Regions from separate parts of the Streptomyces sp. NPDC016562 genome, predicted to be linked through region 2. Evidence: riboswitches for the same ligand, from Rfam matches in the RefSeq annotation. Region 2 holds a riboswitch; the other holds the start of a gene.
The links. Region 2 has a riboswitch for glycine ahead of gcvT (glycine cleavage system aminomethyltransferase GcvT). Riboswitches for the same ligand answer to the same signal wherever they lie in the genome.
Positions count from the first base shown of each region.

Region 1: linked by a shared signal. The riboswitch ahead of gcvP (aminomethyl-transferring glycine dehydrogenase) and the one ahead of gcvT (glycine cleavage system aminomethyltransferase GcvT) in region 2 are both predicted to bind glycine.

Region 1 covers NZ_JBIBRZ010000001.1:1,733,191-1,742,457, reverse strand. The annotation lists gene ACF059_RS08055 (small basic family protein) at 1-294, shown strand, start outside; gene ACF059_RS08050 (DUF881 domain-containing protein) at 300-1,088, shown strand; gene ACF059_RS08045 (FHA domain-containing protein) at 1,174-2,118, shown strand; gene ACF059_RS08040 (MerR family transcriptional regulator) at 2,138-2,911, shown strand; gene ACF059_RS08035 (bifunctional nuclease family protein) at 2,964-3,443, shown strand; gene ACF059_RS08030 (MerR family transcriptional regulator) at 3,625-4,263, shown strand; gene ACF059_RS08025 (DNA polymerase IV) at 4,365-5,822, shown strand; gene ACF059_RS08020 (PRC-barrel domain-containing protein) at 5,829-6,194, opposite strand; glycine riboswitch at 6,307-6,405, shown strand; gene gcvP (aminomethyl-transferring glycine dehydrogenase) at 6,601-9,267, shown strand, end outside.
Region 2 covers NZ_JBIBRZ010000001.1:248,347-257,613, reverse strand. The annotation lists gene ACF059_RS01160 (L-serine ammonia-lyase) at 1-701, opposite strand, end outside; gene glyA (serine hydroxymethyltransferase) at 942-2,198, opposite strand; gene gcvH (glycine cleavage system protein GcvH) at 2,214-2,594, opposite strand; gene gcvT (glycine cleavage system aminomethyltransferase GcvT) at 2,696-3,811, opposite strand; glycine riboswitch at 3,960-4,063, opposite strand; gene ACF059_RS01140 (AAA family ATPase) at 4,269-4,952, shown strand; gene ACF059_RS01135 (enhanced serine sensitivity protein SseB) at 5,089-5,823, shown strand; gene ACF059_RS01130 (enhanced serine sensitivity protein SseB C-terminal domain-containing protein) at 5,885-6,625, shown strand; gene ACF059_RS01125 (ABC transporter permease) at 7,079-8,074, shown strand; gene ACF059_RS01120 (ABC transporter substrate-binding protein) at 8,149-9,267, shown strand, end outside.

The DNA.
Region 1 (9,267 bases), 1.5 Mb from region 2:
GGGCTTCTGGTCCGGCCCGAAGTACCGGCCGTGGTGGAGCCTTATCTGCCGATCGCCGTGGTCGCGGCGCTGGACGCGGTGTTCGGCGGTCTGCGCGCGATGCTGGACGGGATCTTCGTGGACAAGGTCTTCGTGGTGTCGTTCCTGTCGAACGTGGTGGTGGCCGCGCTGATCGTCTTCCTCGGCGACAAGCTCGGCGTCGGCTCGCAGCTGTCCACGGGTGTCGTCGTGGTCCTCGGCATCCGCATCTTCTCCAACGCCGCGGCCATCCGCCGGCACGTGTTCCGGGCGTGAGGCCGATGAGTACGAACGACAGCCCCGAGGAGCCGCAGGGTACGGGGGAGCCCGCAGGGGAGCCCGCGCCGCCCGAGCAGACCGGCCGTCAGCGGCTCGCGGCGGGGCTCTGGCCGCCGCGGGTGAGCCGCGCCCAACTGATCGTGGCGCTGCTGCTGTTCGTCCTGGGGCTGGGTCTGGCCATCCAGGTGCGCTCGAACAGCGACTCCAGTGCGCTGCGCGGGGCCCGTCAGGAGGACCTCGTGCGGATCCTCGACGAGCTCGACGGGCGGACCAAGCGCCTGGAGGACGAGAAGCAGAAGCTGGAGGATCAGCGCAAGGAGCTGGAGAGCAGCTCCAACCAGGCCGAGGAGGCACGCAGGCAGACCGTCGAGAAGGAGCGTCAACTCGGCATCCTGGCCGGTACCGTGGCGGCTCAGGGGCCGGGCATCACGCTGAAGATCACCGATGCCACGGGTCAGGTGCGGGCCGACCAGCTGCTCGACACGCTCCAGGAGCTGCGGGCGGCCGGCGCGGAGGCGATCCAGATCAACGGTGTGCGGATCGTCGCGGGCTCGTACTTCTCGGAGGAGAACGGCGGGGTCGGAATCGACGGTAAGAAGATCACACAGCCCTATGAGTTCAGGGTGATCGGAAAGGCCCAGGACCTGGAGCCCGCGCTCAACATTCCCGGCGGTGTCGTGCAGACGCTGGAGAAGGAGCAGGCGACCGTCGTCGTCACACGGTCGGCGAAGATCGTTGTGGATGCCTTGCGGGCTGCGAAGCAGCCTGACTACGCTCGGTCGTCATCGTGATGATGCGGAGTGAAGAGTGGACCGGCTCACGCGGGCGGATGCCTGCGGGGGGTCGGCGCACCGAAGTCGCGGTGCGTGGTGGAAACTGTCTGGTGGTTACGGACGTTGTGTTGATGTCAGGGTCGGCAGGTGTCTGCATTCGGAGTTCGTCCTGCCCCACGGGCGGGTCTGTTTCGGTCAAGGGGAATCGCCCGTGAAGTTGTTTGAGAAGTTGTTCGGCAAGAAGAACCGCGAGGAAAGCGGCGCGGCGAGGCACCGTGCGGGCCACGGCGACGTGGAGGGGCAGGGCGACCGGCCGCTCTTCCGCGACGAGGTCGCCGGTGCGGGCGATGTCTCCGGCGCGCCCGGCGCGTCGGCCGTTGACCCGGCCGGTACCGGACGCATAGGTTTCGGTGAACCATCAACCTCAAGTACGGGTGGAGGGTTTGCCCCCGACCCGTATGCCACCCATGCCTCCGCGGGGCAGCCGCGGCGCGAGGAGCCGTCCATGTCGGCCGAGCAGGTTTGCAGCAGGTGCGGGCACCGCAGCGATGCGGCCAGTCGGTTCTGCTCGAACTGCGGCGCGCCGCTGCGGGCGGGCCTGACGCCGGAGCGTGCCTCGGAGACCACGTCCACCATCTCGATCTCGGGCCTGGAGGCCTACGAGGCCGAGGTGTCGGGACAAGCGCACGTGTCGTCCTCGCTGTCCCCCGAGGCCCAGGCCGCGGTGGAAGCGCTGCCCCCCGGTTCCGCGCTGCTCATCGTGCGCCGCGGACCCAACTCCGGTAGCCGCTTCCTGCTGGACGGCGAGCTGACCACGGCGGGCCGGCACCCGCAGAGCGACATCTTCCTGGACGACGTCACCGTCTCCCGGCGCCATGTCGAATTCCGCAGGAGTCCGGACGGCGGTTTCACCGTCAGCGACGTCGGCAGCCTCAACGGCACGTACGTGAACCGGGAACCGATCGACTCCGTCGCCCTGCACAACGGCGACGAGGTGCAGATCGGAAAGTACCGGCTGGTCTTCTACGCGAGCCTGCGGGGCGTCTGACCCTTCAAGGGAAGGTCCCATGCTGCGTACCCCGACCGGCGGTGCCCCGAAGGACGGCACCGCCGGCAGTACCGGCTCGGCCGGGCGGCTGGTGAGCATCGGCACGGTGCTCACCACGCTGCGTGACGAGTTCCCCGACATCACGATCTCGAAGATCCGTTTCCTGGAGGCGGAGGGGCTTGTCGAGCCCCGGCGCACCCCTTCGGGATACCGCAAGTTCAGCACCGAGGACGTGGAGCGCCTCGCCCGCATCCTGCGCCTGCAGCGCGACCACTACCTGCCGCTGAAGGTCATCCGCGAGCAGCTCGACGCGCTCGCCCGTGGCGAGCAGATCCGTATCCCCGCGCCCGCCGCGCACGGGGAGTCCGTCGACCCCGAGGGCCCCGCGGCCGTCTACGGCGAGGTGGGCCGGCAGCGGCCCCCCGTGGCCCGTGTGGGCCGCGCCGAGCTGCTCGAGGCCGCCGGGGTGGACGAGGCCCAGCTCGTCGAGTGGGAGTCGTACGGGCTGCTCGCGGAGGGTCCGGAGGGCGGGTTCGACGCCGAGGCGGTCACGGTGGCCCGTCTCGTGGCCGACCTGGGGCGCTTCGGACTGGAGCCGCGGCACCTGCGGGCGATGAAAGCCGCCGCGGACCGGGAGGCGGGCCTGGTGGAGCAGGTCGTGGCGCCGCTGCGCCGGCACCGCAACCCGCAGACCAGAGCGCACGCCGAGGCCACTTTGAAGGAGCTCGCGGGGCTCTCCGTACGGCTGCACGAGGCGCTCGTACAGACCGCTCTCGGGGTCCGGCTGAGGTGACCGAGGGGGCCCCGACTACCCAAACCTGCCGGGCAGGTCCTAGGGTTGCTGTGTGAACGAGCTCGACGTTGTGGGTGTCCGGGTGGAAATGCCCTCCAACCAACCGATCGTGCTCCTGCGTGAAGTGGGAGGCGACCGGTACCTCCCCATCTGGATCGGTCCTGGGGAGGCGACCGCCATTGCCTTCGCGCAGCAGGGGATGGCCCCTGCCCGTCCGTTGACGCACGACCTGTTCAAGGACGTGCTGGAGGCGGTCGGCGAGGAGCTCACCGAGGTCCGGATCACGGATCTGCGGGAGGGCGTCTTCTACGCGGAGCTCGTCTTCGCCAGCGGGGTCGAGGTGAGCGCGCGGCCTTCGGACGCGATAGCGCTCGCCCTGCGGACGGGGACGCCGATCTACGGCAGTGACGGCGTGCTGGACGACGCCGGAATCGCCATTCCCGACGAGCAGGAGGACGAGGTGGAGAAGTTCCGCGAGTTCCTCGACCAGATCTCGCCCGAGGACTTCGGTACCGGTCCCGGCCCGCAGTGAGGGTGTCGACCGCGTCGTCCCCGAGGGCTTTCGGCCCATTCGAGTAGCCTTTCCCCGCAAACGGATACGTGAAACCACTCTCAGGGTGATTATCACTCGGCGTGCCGAGTGTGGCGATCGTTGACGCACCCCTGGTGACTGCCTACCTTCGAGGTGGGCAGGTCAAGGACGGAGGGTCGGCGTGAGGATCACGGGCGACGGTACGACCGGGGGCACCCCCGTACGGAGTGATGCTGGACCGTACCCGCTGCACGGCGGTGCGGTCGGTTCCGCGCGCCGTCAGCCGGAGTCGACGCCGGTCGGGCCGGTGGAAGGCGAACCGGCGCCCGAGCAGATCGGATACCGCGGGCCGACGGCGTGCGCCGCGGCGGGCATCACCTACCGGCAGCTCGACTACTGGGCGCGGACCGGCCTGGTGGAGCCCAGCGTGCGGCCCGCGTACGGTTCGGGCACGCAGCGCCTCTACAGCTTCCGCGACGTCGTGGTCCTCAAGATCGTCAAGCGTTTCCTGGACACCGGGGTGGCGCTGCAGAACATCCGTACGGCCGTCCAGCACCTGCGTGACCGGGGGATCCAGGACCTTGAGCGGGTGACGCTGATGAGCGACGGCGCCTCCGTGTACGAGTGCACCTCGCCGGACCAGGTCGTGAGCCTGCTCCAGGGCGGGCAGGGGGTCTTCGGGATCGCCGTGGGCGTGGTCTGGCGCGACGTCGAGAGCGCGCTGTCCCAGCTGCACGGGGAGCGGGTGGACACCGGCGAGACCCTGGTCGGGAAGAATCCGGCGGACGAGCTGGCGGCCCGGCGCAACCGCGCCGTCTGACGCCGTCCGGGCTGCCCGATGCCGTCCGGCCTGTCCGACGCCGTCCGGCCCCACGGCGTCCGGCCTGGGGAATGTCAGTGCCGTAGGGCAGCATCGGTGCTGTGAGAGCCGCGCCGACCATTCTGCATCTGGACATGGACGCCTTCTACGCCTCCGTGGAGCAGGCGTCGAAGCCGAGTCTGCGCGGCAAGGCCGTCATCGTCGGCGGGCTCGGGCCGCGCGGGGTCGTCGCCACGGCCTCGTACGAGGCCAGGCGGTTCGGGGTGCACTCGGCGATGCCCATGGCGCAGGCCAGGAGGCTCTGCCCGAACGGTGCCTGCCTGATCCCGCGCTTCAGTCTCTACCGGCAGGTCAGCGACGTGGTGATGGCCATGCTGCGGGAGCTCTCCCCGCTCGTGGAGCCGCTCAGCCTGGACGAGGCCTTCGTGGACCTGGAGGCCGGCGGGGTCGCCTTCGACGCGACGACCGCCCGGGAGGTCGGGGAGCGGCTGCGGGCGGACATCAGGGCCGCCACCGGGCTCAGCGGGTCGGTGGGACTGGCCGGGTCCAAGATGCTCGCCAAGGTGGCCTCCGAGGAGGCCAAGCCGGCCGGGCTGCTGCTGATCGAGCCCGGCACCGAGCGCGAGCTGCTCGCCCCCATGTCGGTACGGACCCTGCCCGGGGTGGGGCCGGCCACCGGGGAGCACCTGCGCCGCGCCGGGATCACCACCGTGGGGGAGCTGGTGGAGGCCGGGGAGGACGAGCTGGTCCGGATGGTCGGGCGCGCGCACGGGGTGGGGCTCTACCGGATGGCGCTGGGGCTGGACGACCGGCCGGTGGTCGCGGAGCGGGACGCGAAGTCCGTGTCGGTCGAGGACACCTTCGACGTGGACCTGCACGACCGGGTACGGATCCGGGGCGAGGTGCAGCGGCTGGCGGACCGGTGCGTGCAGCGGTTGCGGGCGTCGGGGCACTCGGGGCGCACGATCGTGCTGAAGGTGCGGCGCTACGACTTCTCCACGCTCACGCGGTCGGAGACGCTGCGGGGGCCCACGGACGACCCCGGGGTGGTCCGGGAGGCGGCGGGGCGGCTGCTGGAGGGCGTGGACACCACGGGCGGCGTGCGGCTGCTGGGGGTGGGGGTCACCGGGCTCGCGGACTACACGCAGGAGGACCTCTTCGCGCAGTCGCTGGCCGCTGAGCCGGACGGGGCTGCGGGGTCGGACGGGACGGACGGGGCGGACGGGGCTGCGGGGTCGGACGGGGCGGACGGGGCGGACGGCGTCTCCGGCGGCGCCGGGCGCTCGGAGGCCGCCGGCGGGCCCGGGGAGCCTCCGGCGGGGACGGAGCTGCCGGGGGAGCCGGCGCCGGATCCGGCTCCCGAGCGGCGCTGGACGCCCGGGAGCGACGTACGGCACGCGGTGTACGGGCCCGGGTGGGTCCAGGGCAGCGGGGTCGGGCGGGTCACCGTCCGCTTCGAGCAGCCGGGATCGCAGCCCGGCCGGGTGCGCACCTTCCGGGTCGACGACCCCGAGCTGGAGCCGTCCGACCCGCTGCCCCTGGTGGGGGAGGGCTCTTGAGACGGCCTAGCCCTCGTCGCCGGCCAGGTGGCCGAAGTCGCGCTGGAACTCCGAGGGGAGGGTCGTGTCCAGACCGTAGTGGTGGTAGAGCTGCAGCTCCTGTTCGGGGGAGAGGTGGCGGCCGACGCCGAAGTCGGGGGCGTCCCTGATCAGGGAGCGTTCGAAGGGCACGCGCAGGGTCTCGCCCACCAGCTCGCTCGGCTCCAGCGGGACGAAGGCGTCCCGGCTGAAGAGCCCCGTACGGACGGCCGCCCACTCCGGGACGCCCGTGGCATCGTCGAGGTAGACCTCGTCGACGGTGCCGATCTTGGTGCCGTTACGGTCGAACGCCTTGCGGCCGATCAGGCTGCGCGGATCGATGTCGGTCTGCACGGTCCCTCCAAATGGTCGCAACACTTCCGTAATGACTACAGAAGTGCATATTCGGACAGGAGGCCACTCGGGGAGTGTCCGGATCCTCGCTGGTAGGCTGGGTGATGGCTGTCGACCCTGTGCGGGAGAGTCCTCCGAGTGAGCAAGACGGAGGCGCCGAAGGAGCAAATCCTCCCCGGAATCTCTCAGGCATACGTACCGCACGGACGAGGCCACTCTGGAAAGCAGGGGCGGGTACCAGGCGCGCAGTGCCGGTCCCTCCCCTCACCGACGGTGAAAGCCGGAGCTCACGGGCAACCCCTGGACTCCGGTGAAACTCTCAGGTTGAGATGACAGAGGGGGAGGCCGTCCGGGTGCCCGCGCCGTGGTGCCCCTCGCAGGTCATACGACCAGGAGGCCTCCGTACATGACCGCCAACCGCATTCCGCTCTCCCAGCTGGAGCGAGGCATCCCCTTCGAGCAGCGCCACATCGGCCCTGATGCCGGGGCCCAGGCGAAGATGCTCGCGCAGGTGGGCTACGGCTCCCTGGACGAACTGACCGCCGCCGCGGTACCGGATGTGATCAAGACTGCCGAGGCGCTGAACCTGCCCGAGGCGCGCACCGAGGCCGAGGTCCTGGCAGAGCTGCGCTCGCTCGCCGACCGCAACCAGGTCCTCTCCTCCATGATCGGTCTCGGCTACTACGGGACCTTCACGCCGCCGGTGATCCTGCGCAACGTCATGGAGAACCCGGCCTGGTACACGGCGTACACGCCCTACCAGCCGGAGATCTCACAGGGCCGCCTCGAAGCGCTCCTGAACTTCCAGACCGTCGTGGCCGACCTGACCGGCCTGCCGACCTCGGGAGCCTCGCTGCTCGACGAGGGCACCGCGGCCGCCGAGGCCATGTCCCTGGCCCGCCGCGTGGGCAAGGTCAAGGACGGCGTCTTCCTGATCGACGCCGACGCGCTGCCGCAGACCATCGCCGTGATCGAGACCCGCGCCGAGCCCACGGGCGTCGAGGTCGTCGTCGCCGACCTCTCGAACGGCATCCCCGCCGAGATCGCCGAGCGCGGCGTCTTCGGCGTGCTGCTCCAGTACCCGGGCGCCTCGGGCGCCGTGCGCGACATCAAGCCGGTCATCGACCAGGCCCACGGGCTCGGCGCCATCGTCACCGTCTCGGCCGACCTGCTCGCCCTGACCCTGCTGACCTCCCCGGGTGAGCTCGGCGCCGACATCGCGGTGGGCACCACGCAGCGCTTCGGCGTCCCCATGGGCTTCGGCGGACCGCACGCCGGCTACATGGCCGTCCAGGCCAAGCACGCCCGCTCGCTGCCCGGCCGTCTCGTCGGCGTCTCCGTGGACGCGGACGGCAACAAGGCGTACCGCCTGGCCCTGCAGACCCGCGAGCAGCACATCCGCCGCGAGAAGGCCACCAGCAACATCTGCACCGCGCAGGTGCTGCTGGCCGTCATGGCCGCCATGTACGCCGTCTACCACGGCCCGGACGGCCTGCGGACGATCGCCCGCCGCACCCACCGCTACGCGGCCCTGCTCGCCGCGGGCCTGACGGCCGGCGGGGTCGAGATCGTGCACGGCGCGTACTTCGACACCATCACCGCCCGCGTGCCGGGCCGGGCGGCCGAGGTCGTCGCCGCCGCCCGTGAGGGCGGGGTCAACCTCCACCAGGCCGACGCCGACCACGTCTCCGTCTCCTGTGACGAGACCACGCTGCGCGCCGACATCGAGGCCGTCTGGGCCGCCTTCGGCGTCAGCGCCGACATCGAGGCGCTCGACGAGACCGCCGCGGACACCCTTCCCGAGGGGCTGCTGCGCTCGGACGAGTACCTGACGCACCCCGTCTTCCACCAGCACCGCTCCGAGACCGCGATGCTGCGCTACCTGCGCAAGCTCTCGGACAAGGACTACGCGCTGGACCGCGGCATGATCCCGCTGGGCTCCTGCACCATGAAGCTCAACGCGACCACCGAGATGGAGCCGGTGACCTGGCCCGAGTTCGGCCAGCTGCACCCCTTCGCCCCGGTGGAGCAGGCCGAGGGCTACCTCACGCTCATCACCGAGCTGGAGGAACGACTCTGCGAGGTCACCGGCTACGACAAGGTCTCCATCCAGCCGAACGCCGGCTCCCAGGGTGAGCTCGCCGGCCTGCTGGCCGTGCGCGCCTACCACCGCGCCAACGGCGACGAGCAGCGCACCGTCTGCCTCATCCCGTCCTCCGCGCACGGCACCAACGCCGCCAGCGCCGTCATGGCCGGCATGAAGGTCGTCGTGGTCAAGACCGCGGACGACGGCGAGGTGGACGCGGACGACCTGCGCGCCAAGATCGAGCAGTACCGCGACGAGCTCGCCGTGCTGATGATCACCTACCCGTCCACGCACGGCGTGTTCGAGGAGCACGTCGCCGAGATCTGCGCCCAGGTGCACGAGGCCGGCGGCCAGGTCTACGTCGACGGCGCCAACCTGAACGCCCTGGTGGGCCTGGCCAAGCCGGGTCACTTCGGCGGCGACGTCTCGCACCTGAACCTGCACAAGACCTTCTGCATCCCGCACGGCGGCGGCGGTCCGGGCGTCGGCCCGGTCGGTGTCCGGGCCCACCTGGCCCCGTACCTGCCGAACCACCCGCTCCAGCCGACCGCGGGCCCCGAGACGGGCGTCGGCCCGATCTCGGCCGCGCCGTGGGGCTCGGCCGGCATCCTGCCGATCTCCTGGTCGTACGTGCGCCTCATGGGCGGCGAGGGCCTCAAGCGCGCCACCCAGGTGGCGGTGCTGGGCGCCAACTACATCGCCAAGCGCCTGGAGCCGCACTACCCGGTGCTCTACACCGGCCCGGGCAACCTGGTCGCGCACGAGTGCATCATCGACCTGCGCCCGCTGTCGAAGAGCACGGGCGTGAGCGTGGACGACATCGCCAAGCGCCTGATCGACTACGGCTTCCACGCCCCGACGATGTCCTTCCCGGTCGCCGGCACGCTGATGATCGAGCCGACGGAGTCCGAGGACCTCGCCGAGATCGACCGCTTCTGCGACGCGATGATCGCCATCCGCGGTGAGATCGAGCGGGTCGCGGCCGGC
Region 2 (9,267 bases):
GACATGCCGCGCGCGACGCAGGACTGCATGACGCGCCAGATCTCCAGGAGGCCCTCGCGGATCTCGTCCTCGGTGCGCCAGGCCTTCTCGTTCTCCAGCATCAGCGAGGAGATCGACAGGCCGGTCTCGTTCGCCAGGCGCAGCATCTCGTCGCCGGAGCGGAAGGGGTACTTCAGCACCGTGTCGTCGAGCTTGATCCGGTCCTCGCCGACCGCGTCCTCGTCCACGACGAACCCGCCGCCGACCGAGTAGTAGGTCTTCTCCAGCAGTGGGGCGCCGGCCTCGTCGTACGCGAAGAGCGTCATGCCGTTCGCGTGGTACGGCAGCGAGCGCCGGCGGTGGAGGATCAGCTGGTTCGGCTCGTCGAAGGCGATCTCGTGGCCATCGCCTATCTCCGCGCCCAGCAGCCGCAGCCGGCCGCTCTTGCGGATGCGCTCGACCTCGTCGTCCGCCGTCTCGACGTTCACCGTGCGGGGGGAGTGGCCCTCCAGGCCCAGCAGGACCGCCTTGGGGGTGCCGTGGCCGTGGCCGGTCGCGCCGAGGGAGCCGAACAGCTCGGCCCGGACGGAGGCCGTCTGGGCGAGCACCCCGTCCTTCTTCAGCCGCGTCACGAACATGCGCGCGGCCCGCATCGGGCCGACCGTGTGGGAGGAGGAGGGACCGATACCGATGGAGAAGAGGTCGAAGACGGAGATGGCCACGGTGGCGGACTCCCTTGTCTGCTCGTGGGGTGGGAGGTGCAGGAGAGGCGGATTATTCGGATTTTGTCCGACAGTCGAGCTTAACGCCGTGAGGTGAACGGCTCGGCCGCCGTACGACGTGGGAAGGATTACGCGGACGGGTCGGGCCGGGGTCGGCCGGCCCGCCCGTTCCCAGGCCGCGGTCACGGGGAAGGGCCCGGCCCTGTGCGCAGACGAGGCCGGGCCCTTCGGACGATCCGCTCAGAGGGACGGGTACAGCGGGAACTTCGCGGCGAGCGCGGAGACGCGCGCCTTCAGGTCCTCGCTGTCGTACCCGGGCTTCAGCGCGGTCGCGATGATCTCCGCGACCTCGGTGAACTCCTCGGCGCCGAAACCGCGCGTGGCCAGCGCCGGCGTACCGATCCGCAGACCCGAGGTGACCATCGGCGGCCGCGGGTCGTTCGGGACGGCGTTGCGGTTGACCGTGATGCCGAGCTCGTGGAGGAGGTCCTCGGCCTGCTGGCCGTCCAGCTCGGAGTTGCGCAGGTCGACCAGGACCAGGTGCACGTCCGTGCCGCCGGTGAGCACGTCCACGCCCACGGCCTTGACGTCCGGCTGCACCAGGCGCTCGGCGAGGATCTTCGCGCCTTCCAGGGTGCGCACCTGGCGCTCCTTGAACTCCTCCGAGGCCGCGACCTTGAAGGAGACGGCCTTGGCCGCGATCACGTGCTCCAGCGGGCCGCCCTGCTGACCCGGGAAGACGGCCGAGTTGATCTTCTTGGCCAGCTCCTGCGTCGACAGGATGACGCCACCGCGCGGACCGCCGAGGGTCTTGTGCGTGGTGGTGGTGACGACGTGGGCGTGCGGCACCGGGTTGGGGTGCAGGCCCGCGGCGACCAGGCCGGCGAAGTGCGCCATGTCGACCATCAGGTACGCGCCGACCTCGTCCGCGATGCGGCGGAAGGCGGCGAAGTCCAGCTGGCGCGGGTAGGCGGACCAGCCGGCGACGATCAGCTGCGGCTTGGACTCCTTGGCGAGGCGCTCGACCTCGGCCATGTCCACCTGGCCGTCCTCGCCGACGTGGTACGGGACCACGTTGTAGAGCTTGCCGGAGAAGTTGATCTTCATGCCGTGGGTCAGGTGACCGCCGTGGGCCAGGTTGAGGCCCATGATCGTGTCGCCCGGCTTCAGCAGCGCGAACATCGCGGCGGCGTTCGCCTGCGCACCCGAGTGCGGCTGGACGTTCGCGGCCTCGGCGCCGAAGAGCGACTTGATGCGCTCGATCGCGATCCGCTCGATCACGTCGACGTGCTCGCAGCCGCCGTAGTAGCGGCGGCCGGGGTAGCCCTCGGCGTACTTGTTGGTCAGGACCGAGCCCTGGGCCTCCATGACGGCGACCGGAGCGAAGTTCTCCGACGCGATCATTTCCAGGGTGGACTGCTGACGGGCCAGCTCGGCGTCGACGGCGGCGGCGACGTCCGGGTCCAGCTCGTGGAGAGGGGTGTTCAGTACAGACATCAGGGTCCCCTGGGGTCAGTTACCGGCGGTGAGGGCGGTGTACTCACCGAAGGACAGGGCGTCCTTCGGCTCCTCCGAGAGGCGCACCTTGAACAGCCAGCCGCCCTCGAACGGGGCGGTGTTCACGAGCGCCGGGTCGTCGACGACGTCCTGGTTGAACTCGACGATCTCACCGGAGACGGGGGAGTACAGGTCGCTGACCGACTTGGTCGACTCCAGCTCGCCACAGGTCTCGCCCTCGGTCACGGTCTCGCCGACCTCGGGGAGCTGGGCGTAGACGACGTCACCGAGCGCGTTGGCCGCGAACTCCGTGATGCCGACCGTCGCGACGCCGTCCACGGCGTCCGACAGCCACTCGTGCTCCTTGGTGTAACGCAGCTTCTCGGGGTTGCTCATGACCTGATTCTCCTGGATGCGGGGGAGTGGATACGAACGGTGGTCTCGGGTACTGAGACGGCGCCGTACGGGCGTCCGTACGGCGGATGTCGTGTGCGGAACTACTTCTGCCGCTTGTAGAACGGCAGCGCCACGACCTCGTACGGCTCATGCGTACCGCGAATGTCGACGCCGACGCCGGAGGTGCCGGGCGCGGCGTGCGCCGCGTCCACGTACGCCATCGCGATCGGCTTGCCCAGCGTCGGGGAGGGGGCGCCCGAGGTGACCTCGCCGATGACCTGACCGTCGGCGACGACCGGGAAACCGGCGCGCGGGACGCGGCGGCCCTCGGCGATCAGGCCGACCAGCTTGCGCGGCGGGTTGGTGGCGGCGCGCTCGGCGGCGGCCTCCAGCGCGGCGCGGCCGACGAAGTCCCCCTCCTTCTCGAACTTCACGACCCGGCCCAGGCCCGCGTCGAACGGGGTCAGGGAGGTGCTCAGCTCGTGCCCGTACAGCGGCATGCCCGCTTCCAGGCGCAGGGTGTCGCGGCAGGACAGGCCGGCCGGGACCAGGCCGACGCCCTCGCCCGCCTTGGTCAGCGCCTGCCACAGCTCCACGGCGTGCTCGGGGGCGACGAACAGCTCGAAGCCGTCCTCGCCCGTGTAGCCCGTACGCGCGATCAGCGCGGGCACGCCCGCGACGGTGCCGGGCAGGCCGGCGTAGTACTTCAGCCCGTCCAGGTCGGCGTCCGTGAGGGAGGCGAGGATGCCGGGGGACTCCGGGCCCTGCACCGCGATCAGCGCGTACGCGTCGCGGTCGTCGCGGACCTCGGTGTCGAAGCCGGCGGCGCGCTCGGTCAGGGCGTCGAGGACGACCTGGGCGTTGGAGGCGTTGGCGACGACCATGTACTCGCTCTCGCCGAGGCGGTAGACGATCAGGTCGTCGAGGATCCCGCCGTCGGCCTGGCAGATGTGCGTGTAGCGGGCGCGGCCGACGCCGACGGTGGAGATGTTGCCGACCAGCGCGTAGTCGAGGGCCTTGACGGCCTCAGGGCCGGTCAGCGTGATCTCGCCCATGTGGGACAGGTCGAAGAGACCGGCCTTGGTGCGTACGGCGTTGTGCTCGTCGCGCTCGCTGGCATACCGCAGCGGCATGTCCCAGCCCGCGAAGTCGGTCATGGTCGCACCGAGCGAGCGGTGCAGCGCGTCGAGCGCGGTCAGACGGGGGGCAGTGCTCATGGGTGTGGCTCCCGAGTCCCAGGGCATGACATGACGAGGAGGGTCCTCCCCATCTGTCATCGGAACCTGAGAGGTTCGCCGCAAGTCCCGGAGGACGTCGGCTTGCACCTTGGGTGGAGCTGTCGAGCAGCTCGCTTTTCAGATCTGCCTCATCCACGCGGTACGGGGCCTGAGAGATTCAAGGGAGGATCTTGCTCCTTCGGCGCCCACGCACGGCCTCGCGGCGTGCCGGGACTCTCCCGCGCGGATTCAAGCGGCCGGTATGCAGTTGGTCCAGATGGCGCACATCATTGCACGCCATGTCCGTGATCGGGCGTTCGGGTCCGCAAGTGCGTACGGGCCGGCGGTGGGCGGACCGGAACCAGAGCTGCCGGATTACCGTCTCTTTACACTCAGTGGATAAGGGTCCTGGCGGCCCGATTCGGGGGAGGCGAACACTGTGCGGAGATTCGGGGTAGTGGCGACGACGGCGGGGGCCGTGGACGCGGTGCCGGCGCAGCGCGGGCCGCGCGGCCGCAAGGGCGCGGTGGACGCCGCCGCGGCGGCCGGGACGGGCCTCGGCCGCGGTCCCGTACGCGATCTGCGCGGCCCGGCGGTGCGCGGCCCGCAGCGGCTCGGCTTCGCGGAAGGGGACATCGTCGTGGTGTCCGGCCTGCCGGGCGGCGGCAAGAGCACGCTGATCAAGCGGGCGACGGCCGAGGGCGCCGCCATCGACTCCCAGGACACCCGCGAGCGCTGGGAGCGCCGGATGCCGCCGTCCCTGCCGTACGCGGTGTACCGGCCGCTGGTGCGGATCGCGCACTACTGGGGGCTGGGGCGGGCCCTGCGCTCCGGAGCCTCCGTCGTGGTGCACGACTGCGGCACGCAGAGCTGGGTGCGCGGCCTGCTCGCGGCCGCCGCGCGCCGCCGGGGCCGGGCGCTGCACCTGGTCCTGCTGGACAGCAGCCCCGAGGAGGCCCTCTCGGGCCAGGCGGCGCGCGGCCGGGGGGTCTCCGCGTACGCCTTCGCCCGCCACCGCGGCGCGGTGGGCCGCCTGCTGCGCGAGGCGGAGGCGGGCCGCCCGCCCGCCGGCTGCGCCTCGGCGACCCTCCTGGACCGCCGCTCGGCCGCCACGGTGACGCGGATCGCGTTCCACGGCTAGCCCGCCGGTCGGCCAATCCAGCCCCTCCGGCGTTTGAGGAGCGGGGGTCCGGGGGCTGGCCCCCGGCAGCGGCGCCCCGCCACGGCGGATAACCTCGGCCACGACATCGCGGCGCAACACACGGAGGCACACGCACATGCACAGCGGCGGCTGGCCGGCAAATGAGCTGGAGCAGGTGCTCGGGGCGGCGCTCGGGCAGCCGGACGCCGGGGGGCGGATCCTGGAGGTGCTCGGGCGCAGCCAGGTGTGGGTGCCCCTGCCCGGCGGCGGCGGGCCGGACTCGGCCGCCCTGGACCTGCCCACGATGGAGATCGGCGGGGCGGCGTACGTCCCGGTCTACAGCTCCGAGGCGCAGTTCCTCGCCTGCGCCGGCCCCGGCATGGACTTCGCGGTGGCCCCCGCCGTCGACTTCGCCCGCGGCCTGCCCCCGCAGCTCGGCATCGCGCTCAACCCCGAGGGCGCCGTCGGCGTCCCGCTGCCCCCGCCCGCCGTCGCGGAGCTCTGCCGCACCGGCCGGACCCCCCTCGACGGCCCGGCCACCGGCGGCCGCGTACGGCTCTACGAGCCCGACTGGCAGGAGGACCCGGTCGACTTCCTGGCCGCCGCCGCCGAGGAGTTCCGCGCCACCGGCGTGATCGCCGCCGCCTTCCGCTGCCTCGCCAGCATCGAGGGCGGGGCGCCGGAACTGTTCATCGGTGTCCGCCTGCTGGGATGGGAACCCGAGATGCGAAACGCCCCGATGGACGCCCTGGGGCGGGCCCTGAACCGGGTCGCGCCGCCCTGGCCCGTGCAGTTGATCCTCCTGGACGCCGCCCAGGACCCGGTCACGGACTGGATTCGTGAGCGCGTACGCCCCTTCTACCTCCCGTAGGGCCGCTTAAGCTGTTCACGCGTTGACGACGGGCGGAAGAAGAGACGAAGAGGGGTACCGGGTGAGTGCGTCAGGCACGGCCGCGGCCGGGCAGGTCGAGCACATGCTGCGCCAGGTGACTCCCGGGCGCTACGAAAGCTACGAGTCGCTCCTGCACGCCCTGTGCGAGGGTCGGCTGTGGATGCTGCTCTGGCAGGGGCAGCCGGGCTCCCCCGACGCCCAGTACGGCGGCATGGAGGTCGAGGGCTTGGGGTACGCGCCCTGCGTCACCTCCCCGCAGGAGCTGGCCGCCAGCGGCTGGAGCCGGGGCTACGAGGTGGTCACCGGGCGGGACATCGCCCGCGCGCTCTACCCGGACCGCTGGGGCCTGTGGCTCAACCCGCACGCCCAGGGCGGCGGTCTCGGCATCCCCTGGGCCGACCTGCGCCGGATGGCGACCGGCCTGGACCGGATGCCGGCCGGGCCGCTGCGGCTCTCGGAGCCCGCCCTGGAGCTCCCGCAGTTCTACGGGCTGCTGACCCAGCACGCGCACCGCACGCCCGCCGTGCGCTCGCTGCGCCGCGCCTGGGTGCAGCCCGCTCTCGGCTCCCCGTACCTCGCGGTCGGGCTCGACCTGTACGACGCCTCCGCGCCCGCGCTGGAGTCCGTACGGGAGATGATGCGCCAGTCGGTCGGCGTGGTCCCCGAGGGCGTCCCGGTGTGCACGGTGGCGCTGGCGGACGAACACGACCCCGTCGCCATGTGGCTGCGCGCGCAGACCCGCCCGTTCTACGACCGCGAGGGCCAGGCGCCGGCGTACTGACCCGCTCCGGGACCCTTGAGTCCCGTACATCCGCACATCCACAGAGCGAGACATCTCATCTCGAAGGCCGCACCGGACCCACCGGTGCGGCCTTCGGCATATCCGCTGATTACGCCCAAGATCCAAGTGGTCCACGGCAGTTGGGCCGGATGTCCGTTCCGCGGCTAAGGGGCGGTCTTTCACCGCTGATAGGGCCGCGTCGTTCGGATAACGGAAGGACGCGGCACAGATCACGGTTGCGCATCACATCCCCGGCAGGTCTGGCGGGCGCTTGAGACGGCGTTGAAGACTCCACCCCACCGAAGGCAGGTCCATCCCGCAACCACCAGCTCTTCACGTGCACTTCAGGCACATTTCGCGCCATTCGCACCATCAGCGACGCCGATAGAACCAAAGCCGCCACAGCGGCGGGCATGGGCCGGCCACAGTCGGCCGAGAGGGGTCCCCACCACGATGACGGCACCACTGCACGACACCAGCGCGGCCGAGCCCGCGGCCGTGGCCGCCTCCGACGTCCCGCCGAAGGCGATCGAAGGGCGCTCGCCGTGGCAGATCGCCTGGCTGCGCCTCAAGCGTGACAAGGTCGCACTGGCAGGCGGCGTCATCGTGCTCCTGCTGATCCTCGTCGCGATCTTCGCGCCGCTGATCGTCAAGGCCTTCGGCCACCCGCCGGAGGAGCTGCACGAGGACCTGCTGGACCCGCTGCTCGGCCTGCCGGCCGGCGACTACGGCGGCATGAGCGGCGACTTCCTGCTGGGCATCGAGCCGGTCAACGGCCGCGACGTCTTCAGCCGGATCGTCTACGGCGCCCGGATCTCGCTCCTGGTCGCCTTCCTGTCCGCCTTCGTGGCGGTCTCGCTCGGCACCTTCTTCGGCATCGTCGCCGGCTACTTCGGCGGCTGGGTGGACGCGGCCATCAGCCGGGTCATGGACCTGTTGCTCGCCTTCCCGCAGCTGCTCTTCATCATCGCGCTGATCTCCGTCATCCCCAGCAAGCTCTGGGGGTTCGAGGGGTCGGGCCTGCGGATCGCCGTACTGGTGCTGGTGATCGGCTTCTTCGGCTGGCCGTACATCGGCCGCATCGTCCGCGGCCAGACCCTGTCACTGCGCGAGCGCGAGTACGTGGAGGCGGCGCGCAGTCTCGGCGCGGGCCGCGTCTACATCCTCTTCCGCGAACTGCTCCCCAACCTGGTGGCGCCCATCACCGTCTACGCGACGCTGATGATCCCCACCAATGTGCTGACCGAGGCCGCCCTGAGCTTCCTCGGAGTCGGCGTCAAGCCGCCCACGCCGTCCTGGGGAGAGACCCTCTCCACGGCCGTGCGGACCTACGAGGACGATCCGCTGTTCATGATCTTCCCCGGCGTAGCGATCTTCATCACCGTGCTGGCCTTCAACCTCTTCGGCGACGGCGTCCGTGACGCCCTCGACCCGAAGGGCTCCCGCTAGCCATCGCAGGGCAATTCAGGACCCGGCTTCATGCCGTAAGTGCACCGGAACTACAACGGAGGGTTGCGAGCATCGTGACTACCCATCGCACGTCGAAGCGACGACTTGCCGCCGGCACCGCCGTCGTGCTCGCGGTCATGCTGACCGCGACCGCCTGTGGCGGAGACGACAAGAAGGACGAGAAGACCTCCGCCGGCGGCGGTGGCTTCAACGCGGGCATCGGCAAGATCGCCAACCCTTCGGACAAGAAGGGCGGCGAGCTGAAGTTCGTCGGCACCCAGGAAGCCGACTCGTGGGACCCGCAGCGCGGCTACTACGGCTTCATGTGGGACTTCTCCCGCTACTACGCCCGCCAGCTGGTGAGCTTCAAGCCGGGCCCCGGCACCGAGAGCACCGAGCTCGTCCCCGACCTCGCCACCGCCAAGGCCGAGATCACCGACGGCGGCAAGACCTACAAGTACACCCTGAAGGACAACGTGACCTGGGAGGACGGCACCCCCGTCACCGCCCAGGACATCAAGTACGGCATCGAGCGCACCTGGGCCCAGGACGTCATCTCCGGCGGCCCGGTCTACCTGATGCAGGTCCTCGACCCGAAGACCGAGTACCCGGGCCCGTACAAGGACCCCTCCCCGGACAAGCTCGGCCTCAAGGCGATCGAGACCCCGGACGCGAAGACCATCATCTTCAAGCTCCCGCAGCCCAACGGTGACTTCGAGCAGATGCTGGCCATGCCGGCGGCGAGCCCGGTCAAGCAGGAGAAGGACACCGCGGCCAAGTACGGCCTGCGGCCCTTCTCGAACGGCCCGTACAAGATCGACTCGTACGAGCCCAACAAGAGCATGAAGCTCTCGCGCAACGAGAACTTCAAGCCCGAGTCGGACACCATCCGCAAGGCGCTCCCGGACACCATCTCGGTCACGTTCATGGCGAACGCGGACGACATGGACAAGCGCCTGATGAACGGCGAGTTCGACGTCGACATCAACGCGACCGGCATCGGCCAGGCGGCCCGCGCCACCGCGCTGAAGGAGCACAAGGGCAACCTGGACAACGGCCAGACCGGCTTCATCCGGTACGCGGTCATGCCCCAGACCGTCGCGCCGTTCGACAACATCGAGTGCCGCAAGGCCGTCATCTACGCGGCCGACAAGAAGTCCCTGCAGACCGCCCGCGGCGGCCCGCAGGCCGGT